One region of the Pseudomonas sp. BAY1663 genome, then DNA from elsewhere that is predicted to be linked to it. Evidence: riboswitches for the same ligand, from Rfam matches in the RefSeq annotation. Region 1 holds a riboswitch; the other holds the start of a gene.
What was found. A riboswitch is a leader RNA that binds a small molecule or an ion and turns the genes downstream of it on or off. The one in region 1 is predicted to bind cobalamin.
Positions count from the first base shown of each region.

Region 1 (7,709 bases):
CCCAGCTGCGCCAGACGCAGCAGCGCCAGGCCGAAGTCGAGGCACAGCTGCAGGTCCTGGCGCCACGCCTGCAGGCCCTGCCTGCGCATGCGCAGCTGCTCCGGCAGCCGCAAGCGGAGCGCTCGCAATGGCTGGAACGCGAACTGGATCGGCTTCGGGAGCAGATCGCCGCCGCCAGCGGCCGCCAGCAGCAGCTGCTGGCCCTGCAACAGCGCAGCGAAACCCTGCAACAGGCCTGGCAGGCGGCACGCGAAGCCTGTGTCGAAGCGACCCAGCAGCTCGCCCGCCAGCACGACGCCCTCGCCCGCGACGGCCAGCAGCTCGACGAGGAACTTGCGGCGTTCGCCGGGCTGCTGCCGGCCGAACGGCTGCCGCGTTGGCGCGAAGACCCGGCGCAGACCTTCATGCAACTGGACGCCGACGTCGCGACGCGCCTGCAACAGCTGCAGGCGCAGGCCGAGCAGGCCGAGGAGCTGCGCCAGTGCGAGCAGCGCCTGGGTGACGAACAGCTGCAGCAGCGCCATCGGCAAGAGAAGCAGACGAGCTGCCAGGCACGCCTGGCCGAACGCGAGAAACTGCTGCTGGCCTGCCGGCAGGCACTGCGCACCAGCCTCGGTGAGCAGGCCAGCGCCAGTGCCTGGCAACAGCAACTGGACGCCGCCATCCAGGCCGCCCGCCAGGCGCAGATCGACATCGACCGCCAGCTCAACGACAGCAAGCTCGGCCTGACCCGCCTGCAGAGCGAGCAGGACAACTGCCGCCAGCGCCACGTCGAACTGGCGCAGGAGCACGAGGCGCTGCAGGCCGAACTGGCCGCCTGGCGCAGCGCCCATCCGGAGCTGGACGATGCCACCCTCGCCCAGTTGCTGCAGATGGACGACGCGCTACTGGCCGAGGCGCGCCAGCGCCTGCAGCAGAACACCGAAACCCTGACCCGTTGCCGCGAGCGCCTCGACGGCTGCCTCGGCCGGCTGGCCAGCCACCACCAACAACAGGCCGAGGCGCCGGATGCCGGGCAGTTGCAACACGAGCACGCCGAACAGCTGCAACGCTGCGAGCAGGCCGAGCAGCGCTGCGCCGAAACCCGCGCCGCGCTGCTCGACGACGACAAGCGCCGCAGCCAGAGCCAGGCGCTGCTGGCGCAGATCGACGAGGCACGCGCCGAGCAGCAGCGCTGGGGGCGTATCGCCGCGCTGATCGGCTCCAGCGACGGCGGCGCCTTCCGCAAGATCGCGCAAGGCTACAACCTCGACCTGCTGGTGCAGCACGCCAACGTGCAGCTGCGCCAGCTGGCCCGGCGCTACCGGCTCAAGCGCGGCGGCAGCCGCTGGGGCTTTTGGTGATGGATACCGAGATGGGCGACGAACTGCGCTCGGTGCACTCGCTGTCCGGCGGCGAGACCTTCCTGGTCTCCCTCGCGCTGGCGCTGGGCCTGGCCTCGATGGCATCGAGCAAGCTGCGCATCGAATCGCTGTTCATCGACGAGGGCTTCGGCAGCCTCGACCCCGAGTCGCTGCAGATCGCCATGGACGCGCTGGACTCGCTGCAGGCGCAGGGGCGCAAGGTGGCGGTGATTTCCCACGTGGCCGAGATGCACGAGCGCATTCCGGTGCAGATCCAGGTGCAGCGCCAGGGCAACGGCCAGAGCGCGCTGCGCATCGTCGGAGGGCTGTCGTAGGACCTGTCGCCGCTCGGGCAGGCCTGCGGCCTGTATCGCCGCGAGGGCGCGCCCACAGGTTCGGTGGAGGCCCGCTGCTTTTGTGGGAGGCCCGACCTCGGGGCGATGCCTTTCAAGCTTCAGGCGGGCGCGGTGGCGGCTCGCTGCTTTGCGTCGTCCACTTGTGTTTCCCCGCGCCCGGCCGTAAGGTTCGCGCGTTTTCTTATCCGCCCAGGTGTGCACGACCGCAAGGTCCGCATTAAACGGGAAGCCGGTGCGCTCGCAGGAGCAAGGCCGGCGCTGCCCCCGCAACGGTAATCGACCGCGATCCTCGGGATCGCCGTCCGCTCGACAGCCACTGTGTTCCGACATGGGAAGGCGAGCGCGATGCGCGTCGAAAGCCCGGAGACCGGCCTGACGGATTCGACTGGTGTTGCGGAGGGCAGCACCGTCAAGCGCTGCTGCCCGTCATCCCCGCGCTTGTTCCTGCCCTCCTCAAAAGTCTGCGATCTTTTGAGGAATTCCAAGAATGAAACTGTCCCGTCTCGCCCTGGCCGTAGCGCTGCTGCCCGGCGCCCAGGTGTTCGCCGATGCCGAGCAGGAGCTGCCGAGCATGCTCATCACCTCGGCCCGCCAGGCCGAACCCCGCGCCCAGGCCACGGCAGCCAACGCCGTATTCACCCGCACCGACATCGAGCGCCTGCAGGCGCGCAGCGTGCCCGAGCTGCTGCGCCGCGTGCCCGGCGTGCAGATCAGCAGTGCTGGCGGCCTGCCATCGCTATCGCTGCGCGGCACCGGCACGGCGCAGACCCTGGTGCTGGTCGACGGCCAGCGCATTGCCTCGGCCACCAGCGGCTTCGCCCGTCTCGACTACCTGGCCATCGACAATATCGAGCGCGTCGAAGTGATCCGCGGCCCGCGCTCGTCGCTCTATGGCGCGGATGCCATCGGTGGCGTCATCCAGATCTTCACCCGCAGCGGCGAGCCGGGGCTGACGCCGGAGCTCCGCCTTGCCGCCGGCAGCGACCAGACCTTCCAGCGCAGCCTGAGCCTGGCAGCCGGAACCGAGCGGACCCGCGTCCACCTGGGCGCGAGCCTCGACGAGCGCGGCGGCTTCGACATCACCCGCGACAATCGCGGCGCCGATCGCGACGACGACGGCCAGCGCAGCAAGGCGTTGCACCTGAAGCTGGATCATCGGCTGAACGCCGACTGGAAAGCCGGCCTGAGCCTCAACGATCAGCGCGGCAAGAACGAGTACGACGACGCTTACGAATTCGCCCCCGGCACGCCGCAGGACGAGTTTCGCCTCAGCAGCTACAGCGGCTACCTGGACGGCCAGCTGGCCCCTATCTGGAACAGCCGCCTGGAACTGGGCCGCAGTTTCGACCGCAACCGTGCGGTCGGTTCCAACTACAACGATGGGTTGCTGGAGACCACCCGCCATTCCGCCGCCTGGATCAACCGCCTGCAACTGGACGAGCGCCAGCAGCTGAGCCTCGGCAGCGACTGGTACGAAGACCGCCTGGACGCCACCACGGCCTATCAGGAAGACAGCCGCGACAACCTGGCCTTCTTCGCCCAGCACAGCTTCCAGGGCGAGCACTTTGGCACCGAGCTGGGCCTGCGCCACGACGACAACCAGCAGTTCGGCAGCCACAACAGCTGGAACGCGGCGTTCAGCCTGCCGGTCGGCCAGTCGCAGCGCTGGATTCTGAGCTATGGCGAGGGCTTCCGCGCGCCGACCTTCACCGACCTCTATGCTCCGCCGGCCTGGGGCCCAACCCGGACCTGGAGCCGGAGACCTCGAAGACCTACGAGCTGCAGTGGCGCGCCGAGCTGGACGATACCCTGCTCGAAGCCTCGCTCTATCGCACCGACGTCGAAGACATGATCGCCTGGGGTGGAACCCGGATGGAGAACGTCAGCCATGCGCGAATCAACGGGTTCGAGGCCAGCGCGGCGCGCGAGCTGCTGGGTTGGCAGGCCAGCCTTGGCCTGAGCATCATCGATCCGCGCGACCGGGACAGTGGCCATGTTCTGGCGCGCCGCGCCAAACGCACGCTCAGCGTCGACCTCGACCGGACCTTCGCCAGCCTGTCGGTCGGGGCTGGCTGGCATATCTCCAGCACCCGCTACGACAATGCCGCGAATAGCCGCGAGCTGTCCGGCTATGGCGTGTTCGACCTGCGCGCCGCCTGGCAGAGCCATCCGGAGCTGCGTTGGGAGGCCAAGGTCAACAACCTGTTCGATCGTGACTATGCATTGGCAACCTATGATCGCCCCGATGGGCCCAACTGGTTCGACCCGTCACGGAACTATGGGTATCGCGAAGCCGGACGTACCCTGCTGTTCGCGATGACCTGGACTCCGTCGCTCTGACCGCAAGCGGGCACGCCTTCAAGGCGCCGCCCGCACCATCACCTCGCAGAGCTTCCGGATCGCCCCCAGCATCTGGAAGCTCGGCCGCTCCAGCCCCTTGTCGGGCACTTCCAGCAACCGCCCGTTGCGTACGGCATCGAGCTGCGGCCAGGCCTGCCACTCGTCCAGCTGTGCGCCGCTGCCGGCCAGGATCACCTCCGGGTCACGGGCGAGCACCGCTTCGATGCTCACCTGCGGCGCCGCCAAGGAGAGATCGGCAAAGACGTTGCGCCCGCCACAGACCTCGATGGCTTCGCTGATGATCTGCCGGCCGCCGAGGGTATACAGCGGGCGATTCCAGATCTGGTAGAACACCCGCAGCGGGCGCTCGCGGGCGTAGCTTGTGCGCAGCTCGGCGAGCCCTGCCCGAAACTGCTCGGCCAGGCGCTCGCCCTGCTCGGCACGCCCCGCCGCCCTGCCGATCACCCTGAACTGTTCGGCCAGGCCTTCGAGGCGGGTCTGCTCCACCACCAGCACGGGAATACCGAACTGCTGCAGCTGCTCGCGCTGGCTGCGCGGCACGCTGTCCGGCCAGAGCAGGACCAGATCGGGACGCAGGCTGAGCAGGGTTTCCATTTCCACCTGGCCGTAGCGCCCCACCGAGGGCACCTGCGCCAGTGCTGCGGGCCGCTCGCCGCCATCCAGCACGCCGACCAGCCGATCCGCGGCATCCAGTTCGAGCATGATTTCACTGAGCGAGGGCGCCAGGCTCACCACCCGTTGCGCCGCTGGTGCGGGCAGCACCGCCAGCAACAGCGCGGCGAGCAGCAAGCCGCGCATCAGTGCAGCTGCCGCGGAATGCGGTAGAGCACCAGCAGCGCAAGGCTGCCGAACACCAGCAGCAATTGCGCCACCGGCTCCATGCCCGCCAGCGTGCCGGCGGCAGCGAACCAGGCCGGTAGCGAGGCGACCAGCAGGGCGCGGCGGCGAACGCGGCGCAGTTGCGCCCAGGCACTGGGTTCGGCACTGCCGTCCAGGGCCTGTTCGGCGGCGATCAGCGCATGCTTGAAGGCGGTGAAGGCCGGCAGGCTGAAGAACAGCGAGACGAGTCCAGCGGCGAACAGCGCCAGCCCCCACTCGGCCAGCGGGGCCGCGACCCGGCCGAGAACCAGTACCGGCAGCACCATCGACACGGTATGCAGCCAGCCGTCGCGGGCAAGCTGGCGGCGGGCGGCGACGCGGTTCACGACTGCTTGGCTTCGCCCTGATGGATCTCGCCGAGCATGTGGCCCAGCTTGCCGGCCTTGGTGGCGAGGTACTTGCGGTTGTGCGGGTTGTGCGCGATCTGCAGCGGCTTGCGCTCGGCGACGCGGATGCCGAAGCCCTGCAAAGCCTTGACCTTGCGCGGGTTGTTGGTCATCAGCTTGATCTCGGCGATGCCCAGGTGTTCGAGCATCGGCAGGCAGATGCCGTAGTCGCGCATATCGGGGGCGAAGCCAGGCGCTCGTTGGCCTCGACGGTGTCGGCGCCACCATCCTGCAGCTCGTAGGCGCGAATCTTGTTCAGCAAGCCGATGCCGCGGCCTTCCTGGCGCAGGTAGAGCAGGACGCCACGGCCTTCCTCGGCGATCGCCCGCAGCGCCGCCTCCAGCTGGAAGCCGCAGTCGCAGCGCAGGCTGAACAGCGCGTCGCCGGTCAGGCACTCGGAATGCAGCCGCCCCAGCACCGGCGTGCCATCGGCCACGTCGCCGAGCGTCAGCGCGACATGCTCCTTACCCGTTTCCTGATCGAGAAAACCATGCATGGTGAACACACCGAACGGCGTCGGCAGTTTGGAGGCAGCGACGAACACGACAGACACGGGAGAAACCCCAGCAGGCAGAAAAGCGGATATTGTAACACTAACTAAAAGCTGCAAGCTGCAAGCGAATCAGTACAAGGGTGGGCTTCAGCCCACCCATCGCGCCCAGCGTGGCCTAAAGCCCAGCCGCGCACCTGCATAGCTGGGTTGGCTGTTGCGAATGGACGTATCCCCTGTAGGAGTTTTAGAATGCAGCCGCATTTCGCGGGCATGGCCGAATCGTCTGCAGCTGTTCTTGCCGCCTGCCGCTGCTTTTTACAGCTTCGACTCCAGCAGCAGCACACCCTGCTCCTCGCGCCAGCTGACCCGGCCGAGAAAGCTCATGCCCAACAGCGCCTCGGTCGGCGAGCTGCCTTCGACCACCACCGCTTCCACGCCCAGCACGTCGATCGTGCCGACCTTGACGCTGTTCAGGTGCACGCGCCAGGCCTTCGCCGTGCCGCTGGCGGTACTCACCACCATCGGCCGGCCGCTGACGCGATAGTCGATGCCCAGCCGCCGCGCCTGGTTCTCGTTGATCGCCACCGAGGTGGCGCCGGTATCGACGAGAAACTGCACCGACTGGCCATTGATGGAGCCGGCGATCCAGTAGTGCCCTCCGTACCCTTGGCGACGCTCAGCTGCGTCTTGATCGGCGCGGCGTAAGCACCGCTGTATTCGCGGCTGAGGTCGTAGCGACGCTCGATGCCGTCGACCCGCAGCAGCGCGCCAGAGGCATCGGCGCTGATCACCTCGACGCCGCCGGGGCCGGTCTGCCCTGCCCGGACCAGTTTGCGCTGGCCGTCGACGTTGAGCACCGCCGCACCGGGAAACAGGCCGACCACCTGCACCATGGAGGCCGCCTGGACGATCGCCGGCGACAGCGACAGCAGGCCGGCGAACAGGATTTCGATACTACGCATGGGGCATTCCTCGGCTTGGCGCGGGGGGCCGGCACCATTTGACGCGGCAACGTGGCTCGTGACGCAACGGAATCATCCATCAGCCACGTGATCGCTGCAGCGACCAGCCGCACAATCGCGTCTAAACCAGCAGCGCCACCACTCCCTGCATCACCGCCCAGGCGGCGAGGCCGGCGAGGATATCGTCGAGCATGATGCCCAGGCCACCGTGGACGTTGCGGTCCACCCAGCTGATCGGCCAGGGCTTGGCGATGTCCATGACACGGAACACGACGAACCCGAGCAGCAGCCAGTACCAGCCTTCCGGCACCAGCCAGCAGGTGATCCAGATACCGACGAACTCGTCCCAGACGATGCCCTCGTGGTCGTGCACGCCGAGATCGCGGGCGACCTTGCCGCACAGCCAGATGCCGAACAGCATCGTCATGCCGAGCATCAGCAGGTAGCCCCAGCCGGGCAACAGCTGCCACATCGGTACGAACGGCAGGGCCACCAGCGACCCCCAGGTACCCGGCGCCTTGGGCATCAGCCCGGAACCGAAGCCGAAGGCCAGGTTGTGCCAGGGATTGTTCCAGACGGCGGGGCGCACCTGCGCGGTGGTCGCCTGCGGAATCTCGCTCAAAACGCCTTCCTTATGATGTGGGCCGGGATCGCCCCGACTCAGGCCTCGAAATGGTTGTAGCCACGCGCGGACACGGCGATTTCCTCGCCCTCGGCATCGAGCAACTGCACCCCCTGCCCGTCGACCACCCGCCCGATGACGTGCAACGGCCAGCCGCCCAGCTGCAGCGCCGGCAGCTCGGCGGCTGGCAGGGTGAAGGCCAGCACATAGTCGTCGCCACCAGCCAGCGCGCAGCGCAGCGCTTCGCTATCGCCGGCGAAACGGCGCAGCGGTTCGGACAGTGGCACGCGTTCGCGCTCGATCCGCA
Region 1 is NZ_AZSV01000022.1:4,337-12,045, reverse strand. Features, by position in the region: partial or broken gene BAY1663_RS08705 (AAA family ATPase) at 1-1,678, shown strand, start outside; cobalamin riboswitch at 1,874-2,090, shown strand; partial or broken gene BAY1663_RS08700 (TonB-dependent receptor domain-containing protein) at 2,187-4,039, shown strand; gene BAY1663_RS08695 (cobalamin-binding protein) at 4,058-4,858, opposite strand; gene BAY1663_RS08690 (hypothetical protein) at 4,858-5,265, opposite strand; partial or broken gene ribA (GTP cyclohydrolase II) at 5,262-5,878, opposite strand; partial or broken gene BAY1663_RS08680 (TIGR02281 family clan AA aspartic protease) at 6,134-6,780, opposite strand; gene BAY1663_RS08675 (phosphatidylglycerophosphatase A) at 6,902-7,402, opposite strand; partial or broken gene thiL (thiamine-phosphate kinase) at 7,441-7,709, opposite strand, start outside.

Region 2 (7,709 bases), on a different contig from region 1:
GGTCCATGAAAGTCAAGTTGGCCGCCAGGTCCCAGCCGGCCAGCACGGTGGCGACGCGGGTCTCGATGCCGCGGATGCGCGCCACGTCGACGTTCTCCGGACGCATGGGGCTGCTGCCCGCCCAGACGATCAGGTCCTCGATCCGGTTCTCGTAGGCGTTGACGCTCCACTCGCCCCAGCCGTGGCTGCCGCGGATGCCCAGCTCGTAGCTTTCCGATTCCTCCGGTTTGACCTCCGGATTGCCGGCGGTATAGGCGCTGGCCGGGTAGTACAGGTCGTTGAAGGTCGGCGCGCGGTAGGCGGTGCCGTAGGCGGCGGTCAGCGTCAGCGCCTCGCTCAGCTCGAAGCTGTAGCCGAGGCTGCCGGTATCGTGCGAGCCGAAGAACTCGTCCTTGTCGCGGCGCAGGCCGGCCTGCACGCCGTGGCGGCCGAAGGCGGCCTGGTACTGGATGAAGTAGCCACGGTTGTAGCGGCTGTCCTCGACATAGCTGTCGCTGCTGTCGATGCGGTCCTGCTGGTAGTCCATGCCGAGCGTCAGCAGCTGCGCCTCGCCGACATGGAAGTCGTTCTGCCAGCTGGCGCTGTCGCGGCGGGTGTCGAAGCGCGAGTAGAAGCGGCCGTCCTGGAAGTTGTCGCCCAGGTCCTCGCTGTGCCCCGCCTGCAGGGTGACGTCCCAGGAAGCCAGCGGCGCGAAGCGCGCGCGACCGCTGAGCGCCTGCAGCGAGCCGTCGCTGTAGGCGTTGCGGCCGCTGGCGCCGCTGCTGGAGCGGCTGTCGAAGTCGCTGTGGTTCTCGCTCTGCAGCCAGCTGCCGTCGAGTTCCAGGCCGTTGTCGAAGCGATAGCCGGCGCGCAGCTGGGCCGACAGCTCGCGGTAACGGTCGGCGTCCGGCTCGAAGGCCCCGGGCGCACTGCTGCGGTAGGCACGGGCATTGATGCCGTCGGTGGACTCGCTGGCCACGCCGAGGTTGAACCAGCCGTTGCCCTGCCCGCCCGCCACGCCGGCCGAGCCGCTGTAGCTCGAGCGCGAGCCGGCGCCCGCCGAGAAATAGGGCTTGAAGCCGTCGCCGCCGCCGCGACGGGTGAAGATCTGGATCACCCCGCCCATGGCCTCCGAACCGTACAGGCTGGAACGCGGCCCGCGGACGACCTCGATACGCTCGATCTGCTCGACCGGGATGCTCTGCAGCGCGGCGCTGCCGGAGGTGGCCGAACCGACCCGGATGCCATCGATCAGCACCAGCACATGCTTGTCGCTGGTGCCGCGGATGGACACCGAGGTGCTCTTGCCGCGCCCGCCGTTGCTGGTGACGCTGACCCCGGCCAGGCGTTGCAGCAATTCCGGCACGCTGCCGGCCTGCTGGCGCTCGATGTCGTCACGAGTGATCAGGCTGCTGGAGGCGATGGATACCGGCGACGTGCCGGTACGGCTGGCGGTGATCAGCTGCTGGCCCAGCAGCAGGGCGCCCTCGTGGGCCAGGACACAGGAAGGCAGGCCCAGCAGCACTGCAGCCAGGGAAAGGGACTTGCGCATTGGTTCGAGATTCTCCGTCGTGCCCACCCGCACGACACAAGGTCGCTGAAGACAGACGGAAGAACCGGAAAGAGAGAGTACCCGCAAGGTACCCGCCCGCTCAGCGCCCGCCGCACTGTCAGTGAAATGCGACAGGCCGGTCTCCGGGCTTGCGAGCGGATGCCGCAGCATCCCGAAACCACGCCTTCCCATGCTTGAGCACAGTGGCCGTTGCGGTTTCTCGACTCGCCTACCGTTGCGGGGGCAGCGCCGGAATCGTCGTTGCGACTGGACCGGCTTCCCTGTTTCACCCTGGCATTGAGCCAGTGGCACCTGAGGCGACGCGGAGGTTAGTCCATGGCCGGGGCACGGTGCAACCGTGGGGTTGTCGCAGCGCTTGCGCGCCCTTGCCCGCCGGCTGCCCCAATCGCCCGGAACGGCGGACGCCGACAGGCTTCGAATGCAACAATGCCCCGATCAGCCAGGACGAACGTAGCCGCCCATGACCAGCATCCTGCAGATTTCCGACACCCATTTCGGCACCGAACAACCGCCCGTGGTCCAGGCGCTGGAGGCTCACGTGCGCGAGCACGGCGCCGATCTGCTGATCTTCTCCGGCGACATCACCCAGCGTGCCCGCCGTGGCCAGTTCGCCGCGGCGCGGGCGTTCGTCGAGCGCCTGCGCGGCCATGGCATCGGCGAAACCCTGGTGATTCCCGGCAACCACGACATCCCGCTATACAACCTCTTCGCCCGCTTCCTCACGCCCTACGGCAACTACCGTCGGCACTTCGGCGAGGAACTGGAGCCGGTCTTCGAGAATGAGCAGATGCTGGTGATCGGCCTCAACACGACCCACCCACGGCGCCACAAGGACGGCCGGGTGACGGCCGAACAGGTCGAGGCCGTGGCGCAGCGGCTGGCGCGCACGGACGGCGACAAGGTGCGCATCGTGGTCGCCCACCAGCCCTTCGGCGCCATGCTGCAGAGCGACCTGAGCAACCTGCAGCACGGCGCCGAAGCCGCCCTGCAGCGCTGGGCCGAACTCGGCCTGGACCTGGTGATGGGCGGGCACATCCACCTGCCTACGTACTGCCGCTGTCCGGGCAGTACCAGGGGCTGGCGCGCGAGATCTGGATGGTGCAGGCCGGCACCACGCTGTCCTCGCGGCTGCGGGGCACTTCGCCGAACTCCTTCAACCGGCTGAAACTCACGCCCGGCGCGCAGAAGAAGGTCTGTGTCGAGCGCTGGGACATGCTCGACGGCCATTTCGCGCTCGGTTCGCACTTCAACCTGGGCTGGCCGTGAACGGCCGCCCCACTCCCCGACTCGCCGGGAGCAGCCGGGCGCCTCAGGCCACGCCGGACATGAGCAAGCCGACCAGGTAGACGCCGGCGAAACCGATGTTGAAGGCCACGAACAGGTAGAGCGCATATTTGAGATAGCTGCCGAATGTCAGCCCCTGCACCTTGCTCATGGCGACGATCCCCGCCGCCGAGCCGATCACCAGCAGCGAGCCGCCCACGCCGACCGCGTAGGTCAGCACCATCCACTCGGCCACGCCCATCTGCAGGCCGGACTTGAGCAGCGCGGCGGTCAGCGGCACGTTGTCGATGGCCGCCGAAAGCACGCCCATCAGGTAGTTGGCCATGATCGGCGGCACCTGGTCGTAGATGCGCACCAGCCCGTCGAGCACGTGGATTTCCTTGAGCATGCCCACCAGCAGCAGGATGCCGAGGAAGAAGAACAGGGTCTCGAATTCCACCTGGCGAACGTACTCGAGGATCGGATCGGTGTCGTTGTCGTCGCTGAAGAAGCGCGCCACCAGGAACATGATCGACAGGCCGGCAAGAAAGGTCAGCACCGGCGGAATCTGGAAGAAGAAGTTGCCGGCGATGGTGAACAGAATGGTGCTGAGGAAGATCAGCGCGATCGCGACATCGACGCCGCGCACGTCCTTGCGATGGGCCTGCACCCGCACCTCGCCGCTCATGCCGATGGAGAGGATCGCCGCCAGCACCATGACGGCGAGGAAGGCAGGCAGCGCCAGGGCCAGCAGCTGCAGGATCTGCACCTTGCCGGCGAGGAAGATCATCAGCGTGGTGACGTCGCCGGTGATCAGTGCAACACCGCCGGAGTTCACCGCAAATACCACCAGGGTGGCGAACTTGATGGTCTTGGCGCGCTCCAGCTGCAGCGACAGGATCAGCGTGATCGATACCAGCGTCGCGGTGATGTTGTCCGCCAGCGAGGAGAACACGAAGCAGAACGCCGCGGTCAGGAACAGCAGCGCCCGCTCGCTGATCCGCTGCGGCAGCACCAGGTAGATCAGGTTCTCGATCATGCCTTTCTTGTTCAGATAGGCGACGAAGGTCATCGCGGCGACGAGGAAGATCCACAGCCCGGCGATCTCGGCGATGTTCTCGTTGAGGCTGGCGAGCACCAGGTCCCGCTCCTCGCCCACGGGCGAGAAGATGAACAGCAGCAGCCAGGCCAGCGTACCGAAGAACAAGGTCACCTTGGCCTTGTTGACGTGGGTTATTTCTTCAAGCACCACACCCAGTAGCGCAGCCACGGCGAGTGCAATGAGCACGAACGGAAGTATTTCAGGCATAAATCACCCAAAGCGAAGGTTAGGAAATCTGGCGTGTGCGCGGGACCGCGCACGTGAGGAAGTGAGGGCGCAGATCTTAACCAAAGCCTCAGGATTGAGGAATCGCGGCATGTCAAATTCATACCATTGCAGGATGTGTATACATCCGGAAGGCTCAGTTGCTGGCGACACGCGACTCGTCGAGCAGGCGCTTGGCGCCGAGGTAGTTCTTCTGCCAGTAGTTGTTCGCCAGGCTGTCCAGCCGCACGGTGCCGCCGCTCGACGGCGCATGGACGAAGCGCCCCTCGCCGACGTAGATCCCGGCATGGCTGACGCGGCGCCCGCCGCTGGTGGCGAAGAACAGCAGGTCACCGGCGCGCAGGGCTCCGCGGCCGACGTCGGTGCCGCGCATCCGGCTCATCTCGCTGGTGGTGCGCGGCAGGCTCATGCCAGCGGCACCGCGGTAGACGTAGCCGATCAGGCCACTGCAATCGAAGCCGCTGTCCGGCGTGTTCCCGCCGTAGCGATAGGGTGTGCCGACCAGGCCCAGGGCACTGAAGAGAACGTCTTCGGCCGCACCGGCAGCCGGCGGTTCGACCGGCGCGATGACCGGTGGTTGCGGTGCGGGGCCGGCGCAGGCGGTGAGCAGAGCGATCAGCAGGATGATCGAGAGACGAGCCGAAAAAGGCATGGCAGAGCGGTCCTGGCGGTCGAGCCATCACTCTGCCGGCAGGCGCGCGAAGACGCAAGCCCGCGGCGTCAGCGAATATGACCGGGAATCAGTGCTGCACCGAGCCCGACGCCAACTGCGGGGCCAGCGCCAGTACGCGCTTGGCTTCCAGGTAGCTGGCCCGCCAGTACTTGTCGTCCAGGCTGTCGACCCGCACTCCGCCGCTGCGGCTGCTGGAGGCGTGAATGAAGCGGTCGTCGCCGATATAGATGCCGGCATGGCTGACCCGGCCACGGCCGCGGTTGTTGAAGAACACCACATCCCCGGGCACGAGTTCGCCGCGCTCGATCACGGGCGCATCGAGGTTGATCAGCTCGCGGGTGGAGCGTGGCAGTTCGAGGCCCGCCTCCTTGCGGAACAGGAAGCCGACGAAGCCGCTGCAATCGAAACCGGTCTTCGTCGAATTGCCGCCATAGCGGTATGGCGTGCCGACCAGGGTGAAACCCCGCTCGAGAATGCTGTCGGCCAGGTGCGGCAACTGGTAGTCGTGCTCGTCGGTGAGCGCGTCCAGCGAGTCTTCGCTCGCCTTGCCGAGGGCAGCGAAATCGAATTCGGCCAGGGGATGATGCTGTGCCAGACGAGGCGATACGAACTGCCGTTCGGTCTGGACGGGCTGGCCGGCACAAGCGGTCAGCAGGGCAATCAGTGCGAGGGGCACGAGGGGTGCGAAGCGTTGGCGCATGGGCACGACCGTGTCGGTGATTTCAAAGTGCCGGCGACTATGCCTGCTCTCGCGCCGATGATCAAATTCAATCGGACGAAATGTGACGATTCGACTGCGGCAAAACGTCTGGCCCACCCACCTCAGCCCGGCGGCCCTTGCATGAGCCGTGGCACGCCGCCCCGGCGGCCTGCCCGGCAGGTCGTGGATTCGGCTGGCACAGCGGCAACGGCCGCTAGCGTTGCGCCTGCCACAGGATCAGATAGCCCAGTGCCGCCAGCGTCCAGCCCGGCAGCGGCCCGAGCAGCCAGCGCCAGAGCCAGAATTGCGGAACGAAGCCGAGGCCGTGCACGAAGCCCGCGGAGATGCCCCACATCACCAGCATCAGCAACGGATGGCTGTAGCCACCCTGGCTGTCGAGCATCGCCGCCGGATGAATCAGCAGCAGCAACGCCAGCGGCGCGACCAGCAGCAGCGACAGTGCGCGGCTGGCCGGCCGGTAGAGCCAGTCAGCGGCCATGCCGATCCCGGCCCGGCTCCGCATCCAGATCCTGCGTGGCTTCGAGCCACAGCGCGTTGATGATGCCGAAGCTGCAGGCGAGCAGCACACCGAGAATCCAGGTGAAGTACCACATAGTCGTTTCTCCTTGGCGAGGCGGGCCCGGACGGCCCGCCTGCGCGATCAGTACAGCCCGTGGGGGTTGGCCTCGATGCTCTTGTCGTTCAGCCGGCCCCACATGCGCACGTAGCTCCACAGCGTGTAGCAGAGGATCAGCGGCACGAAGATGCAGGCCACGACGAACATGATGCCCAGGGTCTTGCGGCTGGATACCGCATCCCACAGGGTCAGGCTCGATGCCGGGTCCAGGCTCGACGGGAAGACGAAGGGGAACAGCGCGAAGCCCGCGGTGCAGATGCTGCCGACGATCATCAGGCTGGTGCCGAGGAAGCTCGCGGCACCGCTGTTGCGGCTGGAGCCGAGCAGGGCCAGCAGCGCGCCGGCGATGGCGATGACCGGCGCAACCAGGGTGAGCGGATACAGGCGGTAGTTGGCCAGCCAGCCGGCATTGTCCTGCGCCACCTGCTTGTGCAGCAGCGGATTGAGCGCCGCCCCCGGGTCGGTGACCGACAGCTGGCTGAAGCCCTGGATACCCAGTACCAGCCACAGCCCGGCCGCCACGAAGCCCAGCAGGAACACCAGCGCGCACAACCGGGTCGCCTGCCGCGAGCGCTCGCCCAGCGCGCCGTCGGTGCGCATCATCAGCCAGGCACCACCATGGGCGCTGAGCATGCTCAGGCTGACGATGCCGCATAGCAGCGCGAAGGGGTTGAGCAGCGCGAAGAAGGAGCCGTGGTAGGTGGAGCGCATCAGCTCGTCGAGCTGGAACGGCAGGCCGAGGAACAGGTTGCCGAAGGCCACGCCGAACACCAGCGCCGGCACCGCGCCACCGACGAACAGCGCCCAGTCCCAGGCGTTGCGCCAGCGCGGGTCCGCCACCTTGCTGCGGTAGTCGAAGCCCACCGGGCGGCAGAACAGTGCGAACAGCACCAGCAGCATCGCCCAGTACAACCCGGAGAAGGCCACCGCGTAGACCATCGGCCAGGCAGCGAACAGCGCGCCACCGGCGGTGATGAACCATACCTGGTTGCCATCCCAGTGCGGCGCGATGGTGTTGATCGCCACCCGCCGCTCGTTGTCGGTCTTGCCGACGAAGGGCATCAGCGCCATGGCGCCCATGTCGAAGCCATCGGTCAGGGCGAAGCCGATCAGCAATACACCGATCAGCACCCACCAGATCAGCTTGAGTACCTCGTAATCGAACATGGTGATTTCCTCAGGCTTGCGACGGGGCATCGGCCACTGCGACCGCGCCCTGCTCGAAGTGATAACGACCGGTGTGCAGGCTGCTCGGGCCGAGCCGCGCGAAGCGGATCATCAGGAACATTTCCACCACCAGCAGCAGGCTGTAGAAGCCCACCAGGGCGATCAGCGATCCCCAGATATCACCCGCGGCGAGCGTCGAGGTGGACAGATGGGTCGGCAACACTTCGGCGATCGACCAGGCTGGCGGCCGTGCTCGGCGACGTACCAGCCGGTCTGCGCGGCGATCCACGGCAGCGGCAGGCTGAACAGCGCGAACTTCAGCAGCCAGGGCTTGTTCTCGGCATTGCGCTTGATCGAGGCCCAGCTCGCCAGGGCGAACAGCAGCAGCAT
Region 2 is NZ_AZSV01000023.1:3,731-11,439, forward strand. Features, by position in the region: gene btuB (TonB-dependent vitamin B12 receptor) at 1-1,531, opposite strand, end outside; cobalamin riboswitch at 1,648-1,862, opposite strand; partial or broken gene BAY1663_RS08915 (metallophosphoesterase) at 2,013-2,818, shown strand; gene nhaD (sodium:proton antiporter NhaD) at 2,862-4,124, opposite strand; gene BAY1663_RS08925 (C40 family peptidase) at 4,279-4,794, opposite strand; gene BAY1663_RS08930 (C40 family peptidase) at 4,883-5,515, opposite strand; gene BAY1663_RS08935 (cyd operon YbgE family protein) at 5,730-6,014, opposite strand; gene cydX (cytochrome bd-I oxidase subunit CydX) at 6,004-6,129, opposite strand; gene cydB (cytochrome d ubiquinol oxidase subunit II) at 6,177-7,319, opposite strand; partial or broken gene BAY1663_RS08950 (cytochrome ubiquinol oxidase subunit I) at 7,330-7,709, opposite strand, start outside.
Region 2: linked by a shared signal. The riboswitch ahead of btuB (TonB-dependent vitamin B12 receptor) and the one ahead of BAY1663_RS08700 (TonB-dependent receptor domain-containing protein) in region 1 are both predicted to bind cobalamin.